DNA from 3 places in the Paenibacillus sp. FSL F4-0243 genome. Region 2 is predicted to be linked to each of the others. Evidence: riboswitches for the same ligand, from Rfam matches in the RefSeq annotation. Region 2 holds a riboswitch; each other region holds the start of a gene.
What was found. Region 2 has a riboswitch for cyclic di-AMP ahead of NSS87_RS26330 (alpha/beta hydrolase). Riboswitches for the same ligand answer to the same signal wherever they lie in the genome.
Positions count from the first base shown of each region.

Region 1: it holds a riboswitch for cyclic di-AMP, as region 2 does, so the genes downstream of both, NSS87_RS02665 (hypothetical protein) here and NSS87_RS26330 (alpha/beta hydrolase) in region 2, are expected to answer to the same signal.
Region 3: it holds a riboswitch for cyclic di-AMP, as region 2 does, so the genes downstream of both, NSS87_RS00545 (C40 family peptidase) here and NSS87_RS26330 (alpha/beta hydrolase) in region 2, are expected to answer to the same signal.

Region 1 is NZ_CP150151.1:593,441-601,617, forward strand. Features, by position in the region: gene NSS87_RS02645 (ABC transporter permease) at 1-711, shown strand, start outside; gene NSS87_RS02650 (hypothetical protein) at 746-937, shown strand; gene NSS87_RS02655 (hypothetical protein) at 1,036-1,488, opposite strand; gene NSS87_RS02660 (hypothetical protein) at 1,528-2,037, opposite strand; gene NSS87_RS02665 (hypothetical protein) at 2,054-2,545, opposite strand; cyclic di-AMP (ydaO/yuaA leader) riboswitch at 2,679-2,844, opposite strand; cyclic di-AMP (ydaO/yuaA leader) riboswitch at 3,265-3,454, shown strand; gene NSS87_RS02670 (hypothetical protein) at 3,645-4,055, shown strand; gene kdpA (potassium-transporting ATPase subunit KdpA) at 4,278-5,954, shown strand; gene kdpB (potassium-transporting ATPase subunit KdpB) at 5,971-8,004, shown strand; gene kdpC (potassium-transporting ATPase subunit KdpC) at 8,060-8,177, shown strand, end outside.
Region 2 is NZ_CP150151.1:5,935,543-5,943,719, reverse strand. Features, by position in the region: gene NSS87_RS26350 (glycoside hydrolase family 43 protein) at 1-1,413, shown strand, start outside; gene NSS87_RS26345 (endo-1,4-beta-xylanase) at 1,459-2,478, shown strand; gene NSS87_RS26340 (Nif3-like dinuclear metal center hexameric protein) at 2,590-3,384, shown strand; gene NSS87_RS26335 (hypothetical protein) at 3,469-3,642, shown strand; cyclic di-AMP (ydaO/yuaA leader) riboswitch at 3,864-4,048, shown strand; gene NSS87_RS26330 (alpha/beta hydrolase) at 4,155-4,964, shown strand; gene selD (selenide, water dikinase SelD) at 5,121-6,179, shown strand; gene mnmH (tRNA 2-selenouridine(34) synthase MnmH) at 6,237-7,274, shown strand; gene NSS87_RS26315 (cysteine desulfurase family protein) at 7,326-8,177, shown strand, end outside.
Region 3 is NZ_CP150151.1:108,763-116,939, forward strand. Features, by position in the region: gene NSS87_RS00500 (sensor histidine kinase) at 1-225, shown strand, start outside; gene rluF (23S rRNA pseudouridine(2604) synthase RluF) at 215-916, shown strand; gene motB (flagellar motor protein MotB) at 1,016-1,834, opposite strand; gene motA (flagellar motor stator protein MotA) at 1,818-2,621, opposite strand; gene NSS87_RS00520 (hypothetical protein) at 2,828-3,121, shown strand; gene NSS87_RS00525 (4a-hydroxytetrahydrobiopterin dehydratase) at 3,350-3,637, shown strand; gene NSS87_RS00530 (cytochrome c) at 3,729-4,085, opposite strand; gene NSS87_RS00535 (GNAT family N-acetyltransferase) at 4,213-4,698, opposite strand; gene NSS87_RS00540 (C40 family peptidase) at 4,954-5,445, opposite strand; cyclic di-AMP (ydaO/yuaA leader) riboswitch at 5,451-5,592, opposite strand; gene NSS87_RS00545 (C40 family peptidase) at 5,952-6,380, opposite strand; cyclic di-AMP (ydaO/yuaA leader) riboswitch at 6,434-6,572, opposite strand; gene NSS87_RS00550 (hypothetical protein) at 6,787-7,617, opposite strand; gene NSS87_RS00555 (M1 family metallopeptidase) at 7,629-8,177, opposite strand, start outside.

The DNA.
Region 1 (8,177 bases), 1.6 Mb from region 2:
ATTAATTACGTCATTGTATACGCCATGCTTATGCTGTTCTTCATGTCTATCATGATGACCGGTAATATGATCGCAGCTGAGATTACTTCAGAGAAGAGCTCACGGATCATGGAGATTCTGATTACAAGTGCCTCACCTTTAGCGCAAATGTTCGGTAAAGTTATCGGTGTCTTCTTAGTAGGGTTATTACAAATTGGCGTCATTATTGCAGCGGTAGTTGTCAATCTCAAGCTTCCGCATAATGCAACGATTTTGAAAGATTTAGACCTGGATTTAGGCCAGCTTAATATTAACTTGTTGCTTTATGGAATTGTTCTTTATGTACTAGGTTATTTCCTCTATGCCTTGATGTATGCAGCTGTAGGTTCAATTGTCAGCCGTACAGAGGATCTTGGCCAAGCGGTTATGCCGATTATGATGTTAGGCTTCGTAGCATTCTATGTTCCACTATTCAGTATCTCTAATGCGGATACTCTGCTGGTTAAGGTAGCGAGTTATGTGCCTTTCACCTCTCCATTGACCATGCTGCTCCGGATTGGTGTTGGTGAAGTAGCGATCTGGCAAGTTATTGTATCATTAGCCATCCTGCTTGTTACAACGTTCATCTTTGGATGGTTGGCTGCCAAGATCTATCGCACAGGCGTATTGATGTACGGCAAACGTCCAAGTATTAAAGAGATCAGAAAAGCGATGAAGGCTTACAAGATCTAAGTGGCTTCATATAAACTTTTAAGGAGTGGTAATCATGACTAAAAGTGAACAATACAATATGATGCTTTTAATGAGTTCGGTATCTCTGGCTACGGTTAGTAGAATGCTCTCGACCAATGGGTCCACTTTAATGGATTTCACTCAGGGTGTATTGACTGGGATTGCCATGGTGGGGATGATTGCGGGATTGTGGATGTACGGAAAGGCTCGTAAGAGTAAAGCGTAATAGTAGGAAAATAGGGAAAGGAAGCCGCGGCAGATGCCGTGGCTTTTTTATTTTTTGTGTATGTATCGTAAAAGTTATTTGGAAGATAGTTGAGGGAGTTAGACAACGGATAGATTACCACTAGGCAGCAAATCCTCTTGAGCAGTCAGTTGCTCCCGCACACGCCTAAGCTGTGCTTTTAGGACAGGAACACTCTTTTGCAGAATGATGCTTATTTGAGGTAAAGATAGCTTTAGGCCATACCACATCGTTTTTATAAGCTGTTCCTCCCAAGGCAATGTCTTGGCAGACAGAAGAGACCGGCGTGCGTAATAATCGGCGCATTGTCGGATACAAGAGCGGTAAGCCTCGATAGAGAATAGCTGGCTGTCGAAGCTTTTTTGACGGAATATTTTATGAAGCTCTTTAAAAGTACGGATAGTAACCTTCTCGGCTTCTACTGATTGTTGTAACAACATGGAACTGAGCGTATAGATATCATTCGTACACTTTTGAACACACTCTGCAAATATAGTTCTACGGGGTGATTCGGAAGGTAAGGGGTCAGGCATGATAAACACGATCCTTTCAGAATGGGTTATGGGATGAACTTATAATAAAGAAAAGTAAGAAATGGATTTGTTGATAAGCTCGGCGGTATCAGGTTCTGGATAACTATGTTTTTGAAGCGCTACACTGGATGGTTTATAATATAGCCGCCCTCCTTTGGAATCTCTCCCACCAGCGACAGCTCTGTACAGACGACCTTGCTCAATGTGCCCTGCCAAGGATTTACCCTGCAGCTTGGCTTTTAAATCCTGTAAAGCACCTTGCACTAGCTCAAACTGAGTCTGATCCCACTCTGAACCATGGGTACGTACTTTATCTATCGCTTCCTCTAGCCGGCAATGGTATATCATTCTGAGAAAAGAACTCCATTTAATAAGATCGAAAGTTTTGGTATTGGCAGAGATAAGACATGCCCCCCAGCTGCTACCTCCTTTACAGGTAAGTTTCAGGATGCCATAACGGCTGTCTTGATCAGCCTCCATTCCATAGTGAATAGGCTCTGGTGAATCAAAGACGAATACTTCTATGCGAGATAGTCTTCGCTGGTCCATGACAGGTTTCTCCTCCTTAGGTTTCCAAAAGCTTAAGATTTACATGGTGAATGACGTTAGCCTTCTCTATACAGGCGAGCATTTCAGCTTCATTCTCACAGACTGCGGCATGCTCCAGCCATAGTCGGAATTTCTGTTTGCGTATAACGGATAAATGTAAGGGAAAGGTGTTGCGGGATCTCATTACGTACCAACCGACTGCAACTTCTTTCCACGGTTCCTTAAAAGCGGTGAGCCACGGAAAACGTTGGTGTGCTGACCAATCCTGCAGCTGTTGCTTTTCTCGGATATTTTTATATATTTCGTATATAATTGTTCGGTCCATACAGTATTCACAGGTAGATGGGCTGCTGAAATGGCGAAGTGATTCAATCTGCTTCTGACCAAAAGCATAGCCGACAATAGTTCTGTGATGATCCTCTTCGAACCACAACGCTCCAAAGCAAACATAATTTAGACTTATCGGCTCAAGTAGCCCTTGCTGAGTTCCCCAATAATAGTGTTTCATTCCTTTCACCCCGTCCAGCATGCTATCACCCTATAGATTCAGGTAACGCAAAAACCGCAGCAAGAGGAGGACCTCTGCTGCGGTTTTGGAATACAGGTATACACACACCTGTGCCAAAGCGTGGCGGATCAAGGGTCTCTCTCTTTACGCTTACGAGGTTAGCTGTCGGATTCGGACGGTGAGAGTCGCCCTACCTATGTGAGACTTGAACAGTCTCCTTCGGATTCACCCCAAGTAGGCCATGTGGCCTGATGGTTCCCCCGTTCCCTGCAAATGCAGGAACTCAGCGTTGAATGTATTTCGTGAAATAGATTCAACCCGAATCATACTCTTTTCAAGGTGTTTCTGTAAAAACAGAAAGTGTTCTTTTGAGCGCAATTTAAACCAAATCCTGCCTACTACGACGAAAAAGGGAACCAAATAGGTATTTATTGCGAGTTATCGGGCTTCTTCCTCGCTTAATCTCGCTTTCTTGTTTCCTTTCTTATATAGGCGATTTTTGGTGATTTCACTAATCGTGGTGAATAAAATCACATGGTATGACCGTTTTTCGCTAATGGATTGAAACTCGAGTAAACAAGAGATATAGAGAGATTGGATATCAAGTAAGCGCTATCCAATGCGAAAATAGTTTTTAATTTGCATTATTTTGGCATCAATCAGGTTTTACAATACTTCCTGCATAAGGGTATGATTACTCCTGTTTCAACAACAATCGAATATTTGATCCGCTTAATTTCCGATAAGGAAAGCGGGGGAACCAACAATCGGCAGACGATGTGAGAGTCGGAAGCCGGTTATGGGGTGAATCCTGTAGAAGATGCCAGTGAGCTCGCATCTATACAGGTAGGGCGACTCTCACCGCCCGAATCCGACAGCTAACCTCGTAAGCGTATGGAGAGAGGATGAGTGCAATGTGACCGCTAGCGAGCCACAGAGGAGAATCCTTTGTGGCTTTTTGCTGTGCTTTTTTAAGCAAAGCATTTATGGAAAACCTCACGAAGAGGTCGTTATATTCATCATTAGCGGTAGCTTTTCTTTCAAGATCAGGGTGATCAAGCTCTGATCTTACAAGCAAAGCATTTGAGGAGAATAAGAGATGACAGATCAGAATGAATATGTACTGGTATGTGCGCCAACGAAGGCAGGCGAACATTTTATTAAGCTTCTAAAATTCAGAGGCATTAAGATGGCCGGATTGACCAACAACTTGCCTGAGAAGGCCCTACTCGAAGAGATGGGGATTGAACAAGTCGTTCTAGTTGATACCCGCCATCAGAATACTTGGTTTCGCCCGCCGTTTCCGGTAGGCCGGGTATATCTGTTCGAGAGCAGCTTTACGTTATGCTGCCGTTACATTCAGATGTGCCGTACCTGGACGACACAGCCGATTTTTGTAATTACAAGCTCAATAAATCCTAGATTGGTCTATAAAAGACTTGGCGCGAGTTATGTAATCTATTCCCACAGCGGTGATGCTGATTTTCTGGTAGATAGATCACCTCATTAAGGATAAAAGAAGGAGTGCGGAAGATATGATGGATCTGTATATGGTGGCTTCGTTAGCTGTAATTTACGGGTTATTTTATGGATTTATGCGCTGGTGTGCAGGTGTAGTTGAGGATACGGGGAGGGATAAGCTGTGATTCTAGTAATCGCTGTTACCCTACTGCTGTTTATATATCTGGTTTATGCATTGATTCATCCGGAGAAATTTTAAGGAGGGGCATTCATGGGCATTTTGCAAATTGTTGCTGTAATCGTAATTCTCATCTTGCTGGTTAAGCCGATGGGCACGTATTTATATTATGTGTTTTCTAATGAACCGAACCGTACGGATCGATGGTTTGGAGGTATGGAAAAAGGAATTTTTAAGCTGATCGGCCTGAAAAAACGGGACGGTATGTCCTGGAAGAAGTATGCGCTCAGCTTTGTTTTAACGAATATCGTACTGGTTACTTTCAGCTATATCTTTCTTCGATTGCAGCGGGGTTTACCGCTAAATCCGAATGGAATTGCGGATATGGAACAGACGCTTTCGTTCAATACGGTGATTAGTTTTATGACTAATACAAACCTGCAGCATTACAGCGGGGAGACGGGACTTTCGTATTTTTCACAAATGGCTGTCATCACGATGATGATGTTCACGTCTGCAGCGAGCGGATTTTCTGTTGCGGTTGCCTTTGTCAGAGGGATCACAGGACGGAAATCAGTCGGGAACTTCTTCGAGGATTTCGTTAAAGCACATATTCGTGTATTCATTCCTCTAGCTCTGCTGGTTTCATTGGTACTGGTAGGACTACATGTGCCGCAAACACTCAAACCATCGCTTGAAGTCACTACACTAGAGGGGCAAACGCAACAAATTGCTATCGGTCCAGTAGCTTCTCTGGAATCGATCAAGCATTTGGGCACCAATGGTGGCGGCTTCTTCGGAGCCAATTCATCGCATCCTTTTGAGAACCCTAATCCACTTACGAACGTGCTAGAGATTCTCTCTATGTGGATGCTGCCAGCTGCGCTCCCTTATATGTACGGATTGTTTGCCAAGAACAAACGTCAGGGCTGGGTAATTTTTACCGCAATGATGACCTTGTTTGTTCTGCTATTAAGCCTAAACTTCTATGCTGAATCGAAAGGCAATCCGGCGATCAATGCACTAGGAATTGAATCTTCACAAGGTAGTATGGAAGGTAAAGAGGTGCGCTTCGGCATACCGCAGTCTTCCTTGTTTACTTCAGTAACAACCGCAGCTACGACAGGTAGTGTTAACAATATGCATGATACGCTGACGCCGCTGGGAGGCATTACGCCTCTTGCACTGATGATGCTCAACAATGTCTTCGGTGGTAAAGGTGTCGGACTGATCAATATGCTGATGTATGCGATTCTGGGTGTCTTCCTGTGCGGTCTCATGGTCGGCAGGACACCGGAGTTCCTCGGACGGAAAATAGAGGCCAAGGAGATGAAGCTGATTGCCATAGCGATCCTTGTGCATCCGTTCATTATCCTTGTGCCAACCGCAGCTGCGTTCCTGACCGATTTGGGGCAAGGGGCGATTACGAACACTGGATTCCATGGACTCAGCCAAGTGTTATATGAATATGTCTCTTCTGCCGCGAACAATGGTTCAGGATTTGAAGGGCTTGCAGACAATACAACTTTTTGGAATGTCACAACCGGGATTGTCATGCTGCTAGGTCGTTATGTCTCTATCATTGCAATGCTGGCGGTAGCAGGTTCTCTGCTTAAGAAGAAGCCGGTTCCTGAGACGATTGGCACGTTCCGCACAGACAATGGACTGTTTACGGGAATTCTGATTGGTACAGTAGTGATTATCGGTGCGTTGACGTTCCTGCCGGTCATTGTACTCGGCCCCATTGCAGAATATCTAACCTTACGGTAGGAAGAGGGAGAATAAGATGAGTACTGTAAAAAGAAAAAAGCTGCTGACGGGACCCATACTCCTTAGCGCTGTAAAGGATAGTTTTATAAAGCTTAACCCAGTAACGCTAATCAAAAATCCCGTCATGTTCGTGGTAGAGGTCGGTACGATCATTGTCCTCCTCATGGTGCTGGCTCCTGGATATTTTAATGCAGAGCAATCGATAGGCTTCAATATCACAGTGTTGTTCATTCTGCTGTTTACAGTGCTGTTTGCGAACTTCGCTGAAGCACTGGCAGAAGGCCGGGGGAAAGCCCAAGCCGATTCGCTCAAGAAAACAAAACAAGATATCACAGCTAACAAACTGGTTGGAGGAGCGGTGAAGACAGTCTCTTCCTCCGAGCTGCGTAAAGGAGATATCGTCATTGTCAGTCAGGGAGAACTCATCCCTGGTGACGGTGAGGTGATTGAAGGGCTGGCTTCCGTAGATGAATCAGCGATTACAGGTGAATCTGCACCTGTAATCAAGGAGGCTGGTGGGGACTTTGGCTCCGTTACAGGCGGTACACGGGTCGTCAGTGATGAGATTAAAGTCAGAATTACAAGTGATCCTGGTGAGTCGTTTCTAGATCGAATGATCTCTCTTGTTGAAGGGGCGAAACGTCAGAAGACACCTAACGAAATTGCGCTAAATACGCTTTTGATCAGTCTGACGCTGATTTTCTTGATTGTAGTAGTGACCTTGCGGCCGATTGCAACTTATCTAGGTGTTGATCTTGATATTCCGGTTATGATCGCCTTGTTGGTCTGTCTGATCCCGACAACTATCGGGGGACTGCTATCCGCAATCGGAATAGCGGGTATGGACCGGGTGACCCAGTTTAATGTACTCGCGATGTCTGGTAAGGCCGTTGAGGCTGCTGGCGATATTAATACGATGATCCTAGATAAGACCGGTACGATTACCTTTGGGAACCGGATGGCGAGTGAATTTGTACCAGTCGGAAATGAATCCGAAGCGGAGCTTACGGCATGGGCGGCCATCAGTTCCCTAAAGGATGAGACGCCTGAGGGACGTTCTGTAATTGAGCTGGCCAAAAAGCTGGAACGCAGCTATGACAGCAAGCTTGCTGAAGGTGGCGAATTCGTAGAGTTTAAGGCCGAAACTCGGATGAGTGGTATTGACCTGCAAGATGGACGCTGCGTACGCAAAGGTGCGGTAGACTCCGTGAAGAAATGGGTACAGTCGAAAGGCGGTGTCATTCCCGCGAACCTCGACAGTAATTCTGATGCCATCGCCCGGATGGGGGGGACCCCGTTAGCGGTTGCGGTAGACAATCGGATCTATGGACTTATTTACTTGAAGGATACCGTTAAGCCAGGCATGAAAGAGCGGTTTGATGAGCTGCGGAAAATGGGGATCAAGACCATCATGTGTACGGGTGACAATCCGCTGACCGCAGCTACGATTGCCCGTGAAGCGGGGGTAGATGATTTCATCGCTGAAAGTACACCTGAGGATAAAATAGCAGTCATTCGCCGCGAACAGAACGAGGGCAAGCTGGTTGCGATGACCGGAGATGGTACAAATGATGCCCCTGCCCTTGCACAAGCTGATGTGGGCTTAGCCATGAATAGCGGCACTACAGCTGCTAAGGAAGCAGCAAATATGGTCGATTTGGACTCCGACCCTTCGAAGATTATAGAGGTCGTAGCGATTGGTAAACAGCTGCTGATGACGCGGGGTGCGTTAACAACCTTTAGTATCGCGAATGATATCGCGAAGTATTTCGCTATTATTCCGGCGATGTTCATGCTCGCCATTCCTGAAATGGAAGCCCTGAATGTAATGGGACTAGGCTCGCCAAGCTCGGCTATAATATCCGCCTTAATATTTAATGCGATTATTATTCCGCTGCTCATCCCACTGGCTATGAAGGGTGTGTCGTATAAAGCTATGAGCTCTACGAAGCTGCTTGGACGTAATATATTTATTTATGGGCTAGGCGGAGTGGTTGTTCCATTTGCTGGCATCAAGCTCATTGATATGATCGTAAGTGTATGGATTTAACGACGTGTTGACTAATCATTGAAAGGGTGAGAGCATCGTGAATAACGGAAACTCCATGGAGGACACTGAAGAGCAGTTATCATCATCGAAAGGTGCTTATTTCTTTATTATTGTGCGACTAAGTTTAGTATTTATTGTTCTCTGCGGAGTGATCTATCCTCTGACAACTACAG
Region 2 (8,177 bases):
GGGGTGCCTATCTTTCACAGCCAGGACTTGATTCACTGGACACAAATTGGTCATGTATTAGATCGTGTAAGTCAGCTAGATACACGTAAGAGCAAAAGCTCTGGAGGTATATTTGCTCCAACCATCCGGTATCATGAAGGAACGTTTTACATGATAACGACCGAAATACACGGGAAGGGGAATTTCTATGTTACGGCTACGGACCCAGCGGGTCCGTGGTCAGACCCGATTAGTATTCCTTATGGAGGAATTGACCCTTCCCTAATGTTTGATGAGGATGGAAAGGTATATGTAACCACCCAGCAGGGAGCAGATTATGATTCCCACGCTATTCAATATGAGATAGACATTGCTACAGGAGCAGCATTAACAGAACCTGTTGTCATCTGGACTGGGGATGGTGGACCTTGGACGGAAGGACCACATTTGTACAAAATTAACGGAATGTATTATATCATGTCTGCTTCAGGCGGCACGGCAAAGGAACACCGAGAAATTATCGGTCGTTCTTCCTCCCCTTACGGTCCTTTTGAAAGATTAGAGCAACCGATATTGACCCATCGCGGGACTGATAGTCCCATTCAGTATCTAGGACATGCTGATCTGATCGAAGATCGTAACGGGGATTGGTGGGCCGTATTCCTTGGAGTACGTCTAGTAGATTCCAAGTATACAGTGCTAGGAAGAGAGACCTTTCTTGCCCCTGTAACGTGGAATGAAGACGGATGGCCGATGATTGATAATAATGAGGACACTGTCGGGCTGGAGATGAAGGTTCCGCGTGTACCGGGTCATTCGCCAAAACCTGAGACTAGCGGAAGATATGATTTTGATGACCCTGTATTGCCGTTGGGATTATCCTTTCTGCGGAATCCGGCAGAGGGAAGCTGGTCACTAAGCCAACGTCCGGGTTTTCTAGCTCTTCGAGGGCAATCGAAAGACCTTAATGAAGTGGGTCAGGTAGCCTTTATAGGCAGAAGACAGCAGCATACTTCAGCTGAATGGAGTACATTACTGGATTTTAACCCTACCGTGGACGGTGAAGAGGCTGGACTCTGTGCTAGATTGGACGAGAATGCACATTATGAAATTGCACTATCGCAAAGAAATGGACATAGAGTGATTACAGCTTATTTAACTGTTGATGGAACAACACATGTGGCTGCAGAGATTCCAACGATTGCTGGATGTTTATATCTGAAAATTCGGGCGGAGCTAACGGAATACACTTTACTTTATTCTTTGGATGGTCAGGAATGGATCGAGCTATCTAGGGCTCTAGCCTATCCATTATCCCCTCAAGCTGTCAAAGGAAACGGATTTACCGGTGTTCTTGTTGGCCTATATGCGACAGGTCATGGCAAAGTGGCTGAGGTACCTGCCTACTTTGATTGGTTCGATTATCGTTCATAATATTTCGAATACGGAATATAGATACGTTTGTTAGGAGGGAGATTGTTGAGACCAGCTAGTGATTTTACAGAGCCTGCACTAAAGACGGTATTCGCAGAGGATTTTAAGATTGGCGCAGCCGTTAACCCCTTAACGATCCAATCGCAGGAGCATTTGCTTGCTTATCATTTCAACAGTATTACCGCTGAGAACGAGATGAAATTTGAAAGTCTGCATCCACTTGAGGACACTTATAACTTTAGGGCAGCAGACCAGCTGGTTGCCTTCGCCAGGGAACATCATATGGCGATGCGCGGACATACCTTGATTTGGCACAACCAGACAACGGACTGGCTGTTTGAGGATAAGGGCGGAGGACCTGTAAGCAAAGAGATTCTGCTTGCACGAGTCAAATCACATATTCAGACCGTTGTAGGACGTTATAAGGATGATATTTATGCTTGGGATGTTGTCAATGAAGTTATAGCCGATGAAGGAGAAGAGCTTCTTCGCCATTCGAAGTGGCTCGACATTGTTGGCTCGGATTTTATCGCCAAAGCGTTTGAATTCGCCAATGAAGCTGACCCTAAGGCATTATTATTCTACAATGACTATAACGAATCCCATCCATTAAAGCGTGACAAAATCTATAAACTGGTGAAGTCGCTATTGGAACAAGGCGTGCCGATCCATGGCGTCGGATTGCAGGCACACTGGAATTTATACGATCCTAGTCTGGATGATATTCGTGCAGCGATCGAAAAATATGCATCGTTAGGACTTCAGCTCCAACTGACAGAGCTGGATGTATCCATGTTCCGTTTCGATGATAGACGAATGGACTTAAAGACAGTATCTGCTGAGCTGCTCGAGCTTCAAGCAGATCGATATGAAGCGATGTTCGCACTGCTGAGAGAATACCGGGACGTGATTAGTTCGGTTACGTTCTGGGGAGCAGCGGATGACTATACCTGGCTGGATGATTTCCCTGTTCGTGGGCGGAAGAACTGGCCGTTCCTATTCGATGAAGGGCATAAGCCGAAGCCAGCTTTCTATCAAATTATCACCTCTGCCACGAAATCATAGAGTGGGCAAGCTGCTCAAATAATGAACTGTGAACCCGTCCTTATATCGATTAAGGGTGGGTTATTTATACGTTGATAGATTAGTAGAATAGATCTCAAAGGGCGGATTAAAGTGAACGTGACAATTAGAAGGATTCTGGAAGATTTAATAGGAGCCATGGAACAGATAGATGGGACTGTGGATACTCTTAAGCCGGGGAATCCGGAAATGGTGATTACAGGGATGGTTACGGCATTTTGCGCTACGCAATATGTTGTGGAACGAACGATTGCTATGAACGCCAATTTGTTGATCACACATGAAGGTGTGTTTTACAGTCATCATGAGACGAACAAGTGGTTAGAGGATGACCCTGTATATCGCGCGAAACGGAGTTTGATTGAGCGTTCTGAACTGGCTATATTTCGTTATCATGATTATTGGCATCGGCATCAACCGGATGGGATCATGGTGGGCTTGCTACGAGAGCTTGAATGGTCAGCCTATGTGGTTGAGCAGCAATCCACTGCTACAATCCTATCGATTCCAGCTATGACGGTAAGTGAAGCGGCGCAGTATATAAAAAGAAAGCTAGGTATCTCCTATTTACGTGCTGCCGGAGACGTATACCAGATATGCAGACATGTGGGGATATTAGTAGGTTACAGAGGAGGTGGGACGATGGCTATTCCTCTTTTTAATCAGCACAATCTTGATTTAATTATTGCTGGCGAGGGCCCCGAATGGGAAACTCCAGAATATGTGAGGGATGCTGTCCACCAAGGCAGATCAAAAGCGCTGATTATGTTAGGTCATGCGGAAAGTGAAGCTCCAGGAATGAAATATTTAGCTGAAGTTCTGGCACAGAAATACCCAATGATTCCTACTTATTTTATTGCTGAACAACCGGTCTATCAGCTGGTTTAATTCGTATAAACCGAAATGAAGAATAAATTTGCATATTATGGAGAAAATGATTGGAAACCAGGTCACTGAGAAAGGAGTGTTTCAATGGAAATTCCTTTGGAGGCTGATGAAGTGTTAAGTCGTATCAAAAAGCTTCAAACCGATGGAAGCTCGATCAGCAAAAAACAAGTGAAGCAAAGCGATCCTGATCTTATGAGAAGTGCGCTGTTCTTTTTTCCGAGCTGGGAGCATGCATTGAAAAACGCCGATCTGTTGTAGCCATATGATTGTATAACGAAGCCGAGTGGTTCAGGGATTGATCTCTGATGGCCGCTCGGCTTTTTTTAGATATATTGAGTAAACAAGAGCAAAAGAAAGAGAAAACGAAGTGTATGCTCAATATGAAATGAAAAGCATGGCTTTCAACATTATTTTGCCCACGGCTCAACTTTACAAGAAACCTTACACGGAGTATGATTCATCACATAACTGACAATTACATAAGAAGTCCGCTTAATTTCCGTTAAGGAAAGCGGGGGAACCAACAACTGGGAACCAGTGTAACAATCGGTACTAGTTATGGGGTGAATCCTGTTCCAGGTGCATAAATGCATCCATGCAGGTAGGGCAACTCTCACTGCCCGAATCCGACAGCTAACCTCGTAAGCGTATGGAGAGAGGATGAATGGCGTATTTGATGATGAATAGCCACAGAGAATCCCTCTGTGGTTTTTTGCTGCGTTAAAAAGCAGATATAGTTGTAGAACCTATCTATGAAAGAGGTGTTAACTTTGCCTATTGCTAAACTGAATGGAACTTCGCTCTATTACGAAATCAATGGAACAGGGGCTCCGGTTGTGTTTATCCATGGACATGGATTAACACATAGTATGTTCAAGCCACAATTGGAGTATTTTTCTGATAAATATAAAGTGATTCTGTGTGATTTACGGGGGAATGGCAAATCAGGTGAATTACTGCAGGCCCCAAACGAGATTATTGAAACCCAATGTCTAGATATAATTATGCTATTGAATGATTTGGGTATTCGTGAGGCTGTTTTTGTTGGGAGTGCCTATGGGGGGCTCGTCGTTCAGCATATTGCGAAACAATATCCAGAGCGAGTAAAAGCGATTGTTGTCGCGGATAGCTTTTGTAGAAGTCAGGCGTCAACGATAATCGGTAAAATCCAGCTTATGGCTGCTTATTGTAGCTGGTTAATGTATTACGCTCCAAGTGAGCTTGTACTGCCTTCGATTCGTATGATGTACCGGGAACGCTGGAATCTGGCTTATAACGAGATTAGAAGAGGACTTCTCGATAAACGTCCACGGGAATTGTATCGGCAAAGGCTGGCTACGAGCCATGTGGATTACACTAGATGCTTAAAGTCTTTTAAGCGTCCCGCCTTATGTATTGTAGGTGACTTTAGTGAATTTGGAGTTAATTGTATGAAGGATATGGTGTCTCAGCTGCCACATGCTCAGTTAGTGATTATCCCTAACGCATTAGATCCTAGTAATCTGTGTCAGCCGGAGAAATTTAATGCTATACTTCAGCGGTTTTTGGAGAAACAGCAGGAAACTCAGCAGATTAGTTAATCTTAATGGTAAGTGAGAAATGAGAGGCGTCCCATAGCCGGGGAGTATGTACTGGCTACGGGGCGTTCTTCTGTATGTCTGTATTTTGTACAATGCTGTCTACTGATGTAAGATTAAAGTTATTCGATACTAACTATCTAAAGGAGCTGAGTCATGATGTCTCAAGCCGAAACCATAAAATTGACCTCATTATCTTCAAAAGGGGGCTGCGGCTGCAAAATCGGTCCCGCCGATCTCATGCAGGTTATTCGCAGTCTACCACCAACCGTTCCTAATCCGGATCTACTTGTGGGTCTGGATACCAGTGATGACGCTGGGGTATATCGATTAAGTGATGATCTGGCGTTAGTGCAAACTGTTGATTTTTTCACGCCGATCGTGGACGACCCTTATTCCTTTGGGCAAATTGCAGCAGCTAATGCGTTAAGTGATATTTATGCTATGGGCGGTAAGCCGCTTACGGTGCTTAATATTGTGGCCTTCCCTATTTCTGTTCTGGACAAAAGCATTCTCGGTGACATTTTGCGCGGTGCAGCAGATAAAGTGCAGGAAGCAGGAGCAACGCTTGTGGGCGGACATTCCATCGACGATAAAGAGCCTAAATTTGGATTGGCCGTTACGGGCCTTGTGCATCCGGACAAAGTAAGAACGAATGCAGGTGCGCAGGTAGGAGACAAGCTGATTTTGACCAAACCTATCGGTGTGGGCATCTTAACGACTTCTATTAAAAAGGATCAGCTATCCCCAGAAGAAACTACACGCCTTACGACAGTCATGTCTACACTGAATAAAAAAGCGGCTGAAATCATGGAGCCCTATGATGTACATGCTTGTACAGATGTTACCGGATTCGGGTTGCTTGGACATGCCTCGGAAATGGCAAAGGGGAGCAACCACGGACTGATTATTCGTCAAGGCGATGTACCGATGCTGCCAAGAGTAAGAGAGCTCGCGGAGCAGGGCTTTGTTCCAGGCGGCACTAAGAATAACTTTGCCCATTTGGAGGGCAGTATTCTTTATCCGGAAGAGATGGACCAATTAAGCCGCTATATTCTGTGTGATGCTGTGACTTCCGGTGGATTGCTGATCTCTGTTGCTCCTGAACAAAGTGAGGATTTGCTAAAAGAGTTAGTAGATGCAGGTGTAGAAGCAGCATTGATCGGAGAGGTAACGGAAGAACATCCGGGTCAGATTGCAGTTATAGCTGCGCAATAACGCTGGAGTTCAGCTTAGAGGCGACCTAAGAAGTTAGCCACCAGAGGAGAGAGCGCATTGTTTCAGGATATTACATTGGAAGAACTAAGAGTGTTAAAGAATAAGAAGCAGATCACCGTTATCGACGTTCGATCTCCTTCTGAATATAAAGATGCAACGCTGCCGGATAGCTTGAATATTCCCTTTTTTGACGATGAGGAACGGGCTGAAGTAGGTACGTTGTATAAACAGACAAGTGTGCAGGCTGCGAAAGAACGCGGTTTGGAGATTGCTGCTGCGAAGCTACCTACCTTTGTCAAAGAATTTGCTGCGATTCAAGGGGACAAGGCTGTATTCTGCTGGAGGGGAGGTATGCGCAGCCGTACAACTGCGACCGTACTTTCTTTAATGGATATTCACGCTTACCGATTGATTGGCGGCTATAAAGCTTACCGTAAATGGGTACTCGATGAACTGGAGTCCTATGAATTCAAGGCGAAGCCTTATGTCATTCATGGAAATACGGGTACAGGTAAAACAAACCTGCTGCACCGCCTGAAGGCACAGAGCTATCCTGTTTTGGATTTGGAAGGAATGGCAGGTCACCGCGGTTCTATCTTTGGCGAGATCGGACTTCATGCAAACAATCAAAAAACGTTCGATAGTCTTCTTATGGAGGAATTAATTAAGCTTGGGGATGCTCCTTATGTACTGTTTGAAGCGGAGAGCAAAAAGATTGGGAAGGTCGTAATGCCCCCATTCATGGCCGAGCAGAAAGAGATCGGAACACAGATTTGGATTGAGATGCCACTACAAGCCAGAGTGCAGCAAATCCTTGAGGATTATCGACCAGAAGAATATAAAGAACAGTGCATTTCAGCATTTCGAAGTATCAAATCGCGAATTCATATCCCCATTGCGGCGGAAATCGAGCGGTGCTTGCAAGCTGATATGTTCGGAGAGGCTGTTGCGCTGCTGTTAGAATACTACTATGATCCTAAATACGATTATACGTCTACTCAGTATGAAGGCATTGAGAGAGTTACCTTTAAGGTGAACAATTTGGATGAGGCTGAGGCTGCGGTGATCTCTTTTTTAAGTAATCAGAAGGTATAAGCTTTAGGTATCGTAAAGTATGAGGGGTTTAGAGGAGGCTCGGCTTAACAAATGATCTATTTAGACTATAACGCTACAACACCTGTAGATAAGGAAGTAGCAGAGGTTATGATTCCTTATCTTTATGGTCATTTTGGCAATCCTTCAAGCAGTCATTCTTTGGGACAAGAAGCTAAAGTCGGAATCGAGCGAGCAAGAACACAGGTGGCTAATTTCCTGAATTGTACGCCGGGTGAGGTGCTTTTTACAAGCGGGGGCAGCGAGTCGAATAATACAGTCATCAAGGGCGTCGCCCAAACGTATCGACATAAAGGCAATCACATTATTGTGTCTGCTGTGGAGCATCCTGCGGTAATTAAACCGTGTCAGTATCTGGAGCAGTTGGGCTACACGATTACTTATATACCTGTTGACGCGTATGGAATGGTGCAGGTAGATGATGTGAAAAATCAGCTTACAGACCAAACTATACTAGTCTCCATTATGCACTCTAACAACGAAACGGGCACGATTCAGCCGATCAAAGAAATAGCTGAGGTCTGCCATGAACGGGGTGTCCTTGTACATACCGATGCTTCGCAGTCCGCTGGAAAAGTAGAGCTTGATGTGGCTGAGTTAGGGGTGGATTTTCTAACGCTGGCAGGCCATAAATTATATGCGCCAAAAGGGATTGGAGCATTGTACATCCGAGAGGGCATTCACATCGAGCCATTAATTCACGGAGCGGGTCATGAGCAGGGGAGACGTGCCGGAACGGAAAACACCCCTTATATTATTGGATTAGGAAAAGCCTGTGAGCTTGCTTCGGACTCTCCATCCAGAGAGCGTGTGAAAGAAGTAGCGGATTATTTCTACGATAGATTGCAGAAGGCATTTGGCGACAGAATTCACCTGAATGGTCAT
Region 3 (8,177 bases), 1.1 Mb from region 2:
ATGCTGCCTAAGCTGGGTGAGCCCTTCTTCACCAATAAGGAGTCGGGAACAGGCTTAGGGCTAATGATTAGCCAACGTATTATTCAGGCTCATAAGGGTCATTTGGAAATACAAAGTGAAGTGGGTCAAGGGACAACTGTTATGATCAAGCTGCCTGCAGCTGGTACGGATAGCCCTTGGCTTAATATTAAGGATGAACGGAGTGAAGGACAACGTGAGAATTAATAAATTCATCAGTGAGACAGGGTACTGTTCACGCCGTGAAGCAGATAAGCTGGTGGAAGGTGGTAGAGTTACGATCAACGGACAACCTGCTGTGCTTGGCAGTCAGGCCGTTCCAGGCGATGATGTGAGAATAGATGGTGTTGCGCTTGAATCATCAAGCCAGACGGTTTACATTGCGTTAAACAAGCCAGTGGGTATCACTTCAACTACAGAGCAGCATATTAAGGGGAATATTGTTGATTTTGTAGGTCATCATGAGCGAATCTTCCCGATTGGGCGACTCGATAAGGATTCAGAAGGATTGATTCTGCTTACCAACGATGGGGACATCGTTAACAAGATTTTACGGTCCGAAGGTCGGCATGAAAAAGAGTATGTTGTTACTGTAGACAGACCGATTACGCCATCATTTATTACCGGCATGTCCAGCGGCGTAAAGATATTAGGTGAGAAGACGCTACCTTGTGAGGTCACTCGTATTACAGAGCGTGTATTCCGTATTATTTTGACGGAAGGTAAGAATCGTCAGATCCGCCGTATGTGCAGCGCTTTTGGCTACGAGGTTAGAAAGCTTCAACGCATTCGGATTATGAATATTCGTCTAGGGGCATTACAAACAGGAGAATGGCGTGAGCTGTCTGCTGAAGAGAAGCAAGAACTTGGAGCTACACTGAACTACGAACTTCTATAACCTAGAAGAGTCTTTATTTGAATACAATGTATCAAAAAAGAGCTGTTCCATCGGTCTAAGACCTTTGGACAGCTCTTTATGCTTGTAAAAGGATAACCATTATTCATCGGAAGGAGCAATACCTGAGAACTCTTTGGTTTCTTGATATTTACGAATAATGGATACTTCAACCCGGCGGTTCTTACTTCGTCCAACAGCTGTAGTATTTTCAGAAATGGGGTGGTATTCCCCGTATCCAATCGCACTAAATTTCCGTGGATTCAGGTTCGTATTTGTTAGCAAAATCTTCATGAACTGAAGGGCGCGATCGGCGCTCAGGTCCCAGTTGGAAGAATAGTCGCTATTAGAGATAGGGATGTTATCGGTATGTCCTTGCACGACTACATCATAATCCGGGAATTGCTGCAGCATAGTTGAGATGGACTTTGCTAATTGCCGAGAATCATCTTTAACTACTGCCTGTCCGGATGCGAACAACGCGTTATCACTTATCGTAATCATAAGTTGGGATTGATTGAGCTTAGTACTGAGTAGATCGGTAAGGCCGTTCTTACTGATATATTGATCAAACTGCTTTTTAAGCTTCTCTAAATCCTCTTGCTCCTTTTGCCGCAGCTTAGCCATTTCTGTTTGTTCATTTTTCTTGGTTACTGATTTATCCATTTGATCATTTTTTCCTAAATCCTCTTGACTCTTAGATGGCATTGCCGCCCGTTCTTCAAGAACACCTGTACCGCCATTAAGAGCGGAACTGAAGGCTTGACTCATCTCTTCGAATTTTTTGGCATCCGTTGCACTCATAGAATACATTACGATGAACAAGGCTACCAGAAGGGTCATAAGATCAGAATAAGGCAGTAGCCACGATTCATCGGCGTGTTCTTCATGCTCTTCGTGTCGTCTAGTCTTTTTGCTCACCCGATCCACTCTCCTTCTCATCATTTAACTTAGCTCGTTCCGAAGGTGTCAGGAAGACAGCAAGCTTCTGATTGATGGCAATAGTGGATACACCGGATTGTATGGACAAAAGACCTTCGACCATCATCATTCGAACTTCAATTTCACGTTTGGAAAGTCGTTTTAGCTTATTGGCAATAGGATGCCATAATACGTAACCTGTAAAGATACCGAGTAGTGTTGCGATGAAGGCAGCCCCGATTGCTGCAGCCAATTTGTTCATATCACTCATATCAGCCAGAGCGGCTATAAGTCCGATAACGGCCCCGAGTACGCCAAGTGTAGGAGCATACATACCTGCTTGTGAGAAAATGAGTGCGCCTGCTTTATGTCTATCCTCTGTGGCGTGGATGTCCTCCATGAGAACATCGCGGACAAAATCCTGATCATTTCCATCAATAATCATCCGCATGCCATTTCTGAGGAAGTTATCTTCTATTTCATCGACTTTCGACTCAAGAGCCAGCAGACCTTCACGCCGTGTAATAGAAGCCCACTCCATGAACATAGTAATTAATTCGGATTTACTGATTAATTTCTTTTTGACAAAAATCATTTTAAACAGACTTGGAATCTTCTTGACCTCCGAGAACGGAAAGGCCATAAAGATGGAAGCTGCCGTACCCACTAAGATAATAACGTAAGCAGCAGGTGTGGCTAAAGCGTGAAGAGGAGCGTGCTTGAGGATCATACCCCAAATAACTGCAACTAGACCAAAAATTAAACCAAGTATTGTTGAAATTTCCATTATGCACCTCGTCCATGAGATTATAAGATGTGTTCCGACAAAGCCGCGTATATCATCCTTGAAACAGCGGCAAGGCACTCTGTTCGAAACCGAATAACGTATATTCTTATTTATCGACATCATTCCGTTTTTTGTGAAGTCATTTTTTCGGCTATAATGGATAAGGTAAGTAATTATTCATCTGTGGAGAAAACGGAGTGATACATGTGGGTGTAAAGCATGGTAGAGATTACGGTGAAATCCTAACGGATTTGACTGAGGCTGTCGGAAGAATTTCCGATGGGTACTTATTTTTTGAAATGGATCCGGAAGAGTGGCAAGAATTGCCGCAGGAATCCAAGATGGAGGTATGGGAGGCACTGGCTGAGGATCTTTTCTTCGCGCTGGGTAATGAACCTATGATTGAGGTGGGGAGCGGCGTTATCATCTACGATAAGGACACGCACCGCATTAATATTTTAGTCGGAGAAGAGGATTTAGCCTCTGTTGTTTTGATTTAAGAAGAGGGGGCGGCGGGGCGTAATTTGCCCGTAGTTAGTAGCCCGTGTTAAAATTGGTGTAGCCGAGTTATAATCGCTGGGATTCTTGAATACATTTAATCGAAAATATTGCCTTTATCCTGGCACATCCCTTGGACCTCAGAAGCTAAGGGATGTTTTGTTTAACGAATATGACGAGTAAAGGGACCTGCGGATTTTACTGCAATTTTTAGTAAGGGAGGAAACGAATTGTTATTTACGGAAGAAGAACTGCGTGAGCAGATCAGCAAGCTGGAAGGTTGGAAGCTGGAAGAGAATACCATGGTGCGAAAATATATGTTCAGCCAATATATGAAGGGTATTGCTTTCGTTGATGAAGTAGCCACCATTTCAGAAGCCTTTGATCACCATCCACATATTACGATTGATTATAAGACAGTGACTTTACGACTGAAATCAAATGAGGAAGACGGTATTACAGCTCTAGATATTCGAGAGGCACATGAATTTAATGAAGCCTTTGAGAAAAATCGTTAGTGTCACCCAAACTCATAAATAAACGCCCGTGCGCAGATAGTGAACTATCTTCTGGCACGGGCGTTTTTAGTTGCTTAGGTAGTAGTTACTGTTACTTTTTCTCTGAGAGCCAGAGGGCGACGTTTGCAATCTCCTCAGGGGCTAGCTTTTCTTTAAAGGAAGGCATTTGACCGCGTCCTTTAGTGACTATACTGTAGATTTCTTCAGCATCATGCTGACCGCCTTCATTTTGAAGACTGGGTCCAACTCCACCTTGAAGCTGATCGCCGTGACAGGTGATACAGCTGGCTTTCACGGTTGCTTCGGCCTTTGCCGCATCCAATTGGACTTCCGGCATCGTCGGCTTATTCTGTTCAGCTACCTCTTCTTTACCTGGAAGTGTAAACATAAGTACTACCGCAAAGGCACAGGCGGCAAAAAACAAACCGCTCATGATCCATTTCTGCATCCCAGTTCGTCCCTTCTATGTAAGCTGCTCCCTACATTATAGCTCAAGGTGAAGCGTTATCATAGGGTTTGTGACAAAAAAATGAACGATAATGCCATCAAATCATTGAAAAATATGGAATTTAATATTATTTATCATAGACCATGCAATAAAAAGGTTTGTTTCCTGTGGGGGTTAGGCGTTCATACGTATCGGTAATCGTAAATCCACACTTTTGGTAAGTTCGGATCGCCCGCTGGTTCCAGGTCAATACCTCTAGATCAATCTCACGCTCAGGATAACGAAACAAGGCTGCTTGCACAATTGCATCCATGAATATTTTTCCTAGACCTTGACCGCATAGATCAGGGCGCATACCAATCCCCAAGCGAACAACACCTTCCATTGGAAACAACTGCGCGAATCCACACAAAATCCCTTGCCCATTTAGTATGGAAACATATTGCTCATTCCGTAGCTGAGGGTCACCGAACTCGATTCCAAGAGCCTGCATTTGCTCCCACGGCATCCAGCCGTAAATATTATAAGGGGCAGTGTAATCCCAGTTGCAAATCTCTTCCGCGTGACTGGTCTCCATAGGCGCTACATGAAAAGTAACAGAGGGATTTATCATAAGGTCAAGGACCTCCTTTCACGGGGGGACTTTAAATGTCTTATATTTCTAGCTTTAAATACTTATGGTCCTTATAAGGACATCGAAGGCGTTTATGCTTGTAACTAATTATATACAAAAAAAGGCATGGTCGACTCAGAAATTTATGAGGATTATTGTTTTACAAATTCTGAGAGGGGTAAATACTAAATAAGACAAAAAACAAGCTCCTCCCCAAGAATCAACATCTTGGAAAAGAGCCTATGTACGATTTACTTATTGAACATCATCATTATCTTCTGTCTCAGAAGCAACAGAATGATAAGCATCTGTGCTCATAATTCGTTTAGCACCGATGTAGCGTTTCACGTAGTAGCTATCACTCAGGGAGCTAATCGTTACACCGCGTGAGGAAGATGCGTGTGCAAACTTGCCTTCACCGACATAAATACCGACATGGGAGACACCCTTACCACTTGTATTGAAGAATACAAGATCTCCAGATCTTAAATCATCTTGGGAGATAGCAGTACCCATTTGATACTGGGAACCTGATTGGTGTGGTAGATTTATACCAATTTTATCAAATACATACATTGTAAATCCGGAGCAATCAAATCCATTTGTGGAGATGCCGCCGGATACGTACTTAGTTCCGATGGTCTTGTCGATCACTTTATCCATTTTGGAATCCGCGAAAGCGCTTCCTGCTCCGATGGTGAAAATAATGGAAAAGCTAAGTACTGCTGCTGCTAGCTTCTTCTTCAAAAGTTTATACCCCTTCCGGATGCCTACGAGGTTAGCTTAAGGGTTCGGTTGAAGGTCCCCTATGACCCCTCTAAAAATGGAGGTCAATTCACCCAAAGTTGGTTCCCCCGTTTTCCTAATAGTTAGGAAACTCGGCTGATACTGTTGATTAGGAATAGCTTGTAATCAATACATGACAAAACCTTTGTAAATAACAACTTAATGATTACAAAAATGTTACTAAAATCTTACTGCAGTTATTGTAACAAACAGAGTGCCGCTTGGCAATCGTTTTTAACATAATCATGCAGAAAAATTCGTTTTTTTAAAGACAAAATGCATATGTAAGCGATAATATTAAACTAATTTTTATATTTATTGAAATTTTTATCAAATAAAAGTGTTTAAAGTCCGTTCAAGAGGTGTAAAGAATATAATAAGGCAAAAGAAAACCTGGATTCGATTAAGTCAATAATCAAACCCAGGTCTATATAATGTAATTGTGAGGTTATAGTTGTGGGGAAGTATTAATCGTAGGCTATAGCTTGATATGAGGAAGTACTCATTACTCTTTTAGCACCAACGTAGCGATTGGCCCAGTAGGATTGGCTAAGTGAAGTGATGGTCACGCCATATGAAGATGATGATTGTGCGAATTTTCCGTTTCCAACATAAATGCCGACATGGGATACGCCGTTGCCCAATGTGTTAAAGAAAACTAGGTCACCTGAACGTAATTTACTTTTAGCTACAGGAGTTCCGACATTATATTGAGCTTTTGAAGTACGGGGCAAAGAAAGACCCACCTTCTTGAATACATACGTAGTAAATCCAGAACAGTCAAACCCGGCAGTGCTAGTGCCTCCGGTTTTATAGGCAACTCCAATTGTCTTTGAAATAACACTGTCCATCTTAGAATCTGCAAAGGCACTTCCTCCACCAATAGAGAACGCCATCACAAGTCCTAGCGCCGCAGCGACGCATGCTTTTCTTAAATTCTTCAAAAAAATTGTACCCCTTCCAATGCCTGTGAGGTTAGCTTAAGGATTCGGTAGAAGGTTCCCCTATGATCACTGCAAAGCGAGATCAATTCACCCAAAATATGGTTCCCCCACTTCCCGGTGCAAGGAATTCGGCGTTTTATGCACCAGATAGTGACTTATCGACATGACTACGACAAATACATGAAGTTATGTAGAAATCGTTTCAAATGATTACAAACTTGTTACCAATGGAACAGGACTTATTGTAACAAAGTCTTTACGATTTTGCAAATCCTCATAATTTGTCTATAACGCGAAAGAGTCCCAGCTCCTGATTCAGGAACCGGGACTCTTATATTATGTTCTGTAATGCTTCAAATTATTGTGGAAATGCTTTACTGTGCCATAGATGATATTGAGCTGAAATTCCCCACATTTTGAAGAGTGTTGAGGGCAGTGATGAAAGTTGACGAATAAGAAGTGCTGGTAGGCCAGGACAGAAGATACCCGTTATTCCGCACACTAGCAAAAGGATCAGGCCTGCTGCACCAAGTATGATTGAAATTCCTATTGCCGGAATCAGCGACTTCAAGCAAATGAATAAGGAGGAGAACATCCCCGTGCCGCTGGTATACCCAAACTGCATATATAGAAGGAACAGGCGCACGATAAAGATGTATATAAGCCATGCCAATACGTATGGAACTAGATGAAGTAACAAAGAGTAGTTCAGAAAGGAGGACAAGAATAGCCCGTACATTTTTGGAGCAAGCCAGTATAACGGAAGTAGAGCCAGCGCCCATTCGATTAGACTGAAGATAAACACTGGAAATCCATAAAGCTTCATACCTGGAAAAAAGAACAGGCCACGCTCTCCTTTTCGCTCCTGATGGAGTTCATGCAGTAATCCTGCCCTTATGAAGGGGGAGAGTAGCAGTCGTAAGACAACAAGCCCTAGGAACATCCATAACCAAGTACGTATCGCAGGATCTGTGTTCAAGTTGAACTGCCCTTCGACATAATAGAGTAGTCTGCCCATTCCGCTGCCTCCAGCGTCTTTATCTGGATAACGCAGTAGAATTGGAACGATAGCAGACCGGATGAAGCCGTACATAAAGTAGCCCCAGAGCAGTCGGTAGATGAAGAGCAGAATCAGAATATAAAATTGCTCCTTCATGCTTTGCCAGCCGCGGGTTATCGATGTTCTCACAATCATTCACCTCACCAGACAAGAGTTCCGAGCACGGTTTCAACTAGTTTAGTTACACTTAATGTCCAGCGGGAGAGCGTTTTCGGCTCTATTTCCGCCAGTCTGAAGTTATTAAGATGCTTGTTTTCTAACAGAATGGTATGCTCAGGATCAACCTCAGCAGAGAGCAGAAGCTTATCGCTTAACAATTGGAAGGTAGTCTCTGCTCCTTCACCGCTCCAGACCCGCTCTGTAGCAGAGCCATCGGCGAATGTGAATTTAATGGGAACGTCAACGTAATGGCTCCCTTTGTTTGTAATCTTTACTATGGATTCATAGCTCTGAGCATCGCTGTTGCCATTCTTTTTAATCGTAATCGTATCTACTGAGAAATCAGGAGCACCACCACCATAAATATAATCTTCGAAATAAGGCTGCCATGATTTTTTGGTTACCTTCTCAATGACTTTTTGAAAATCAGACGTAGTGGGGTGCTGGAAACGGAATTTACGTGCGTAAGTGGACATGATGCTGTTCATTGCCTTAGTGCCTACTTGGCGTTCAATATCCTTAAGTACTAG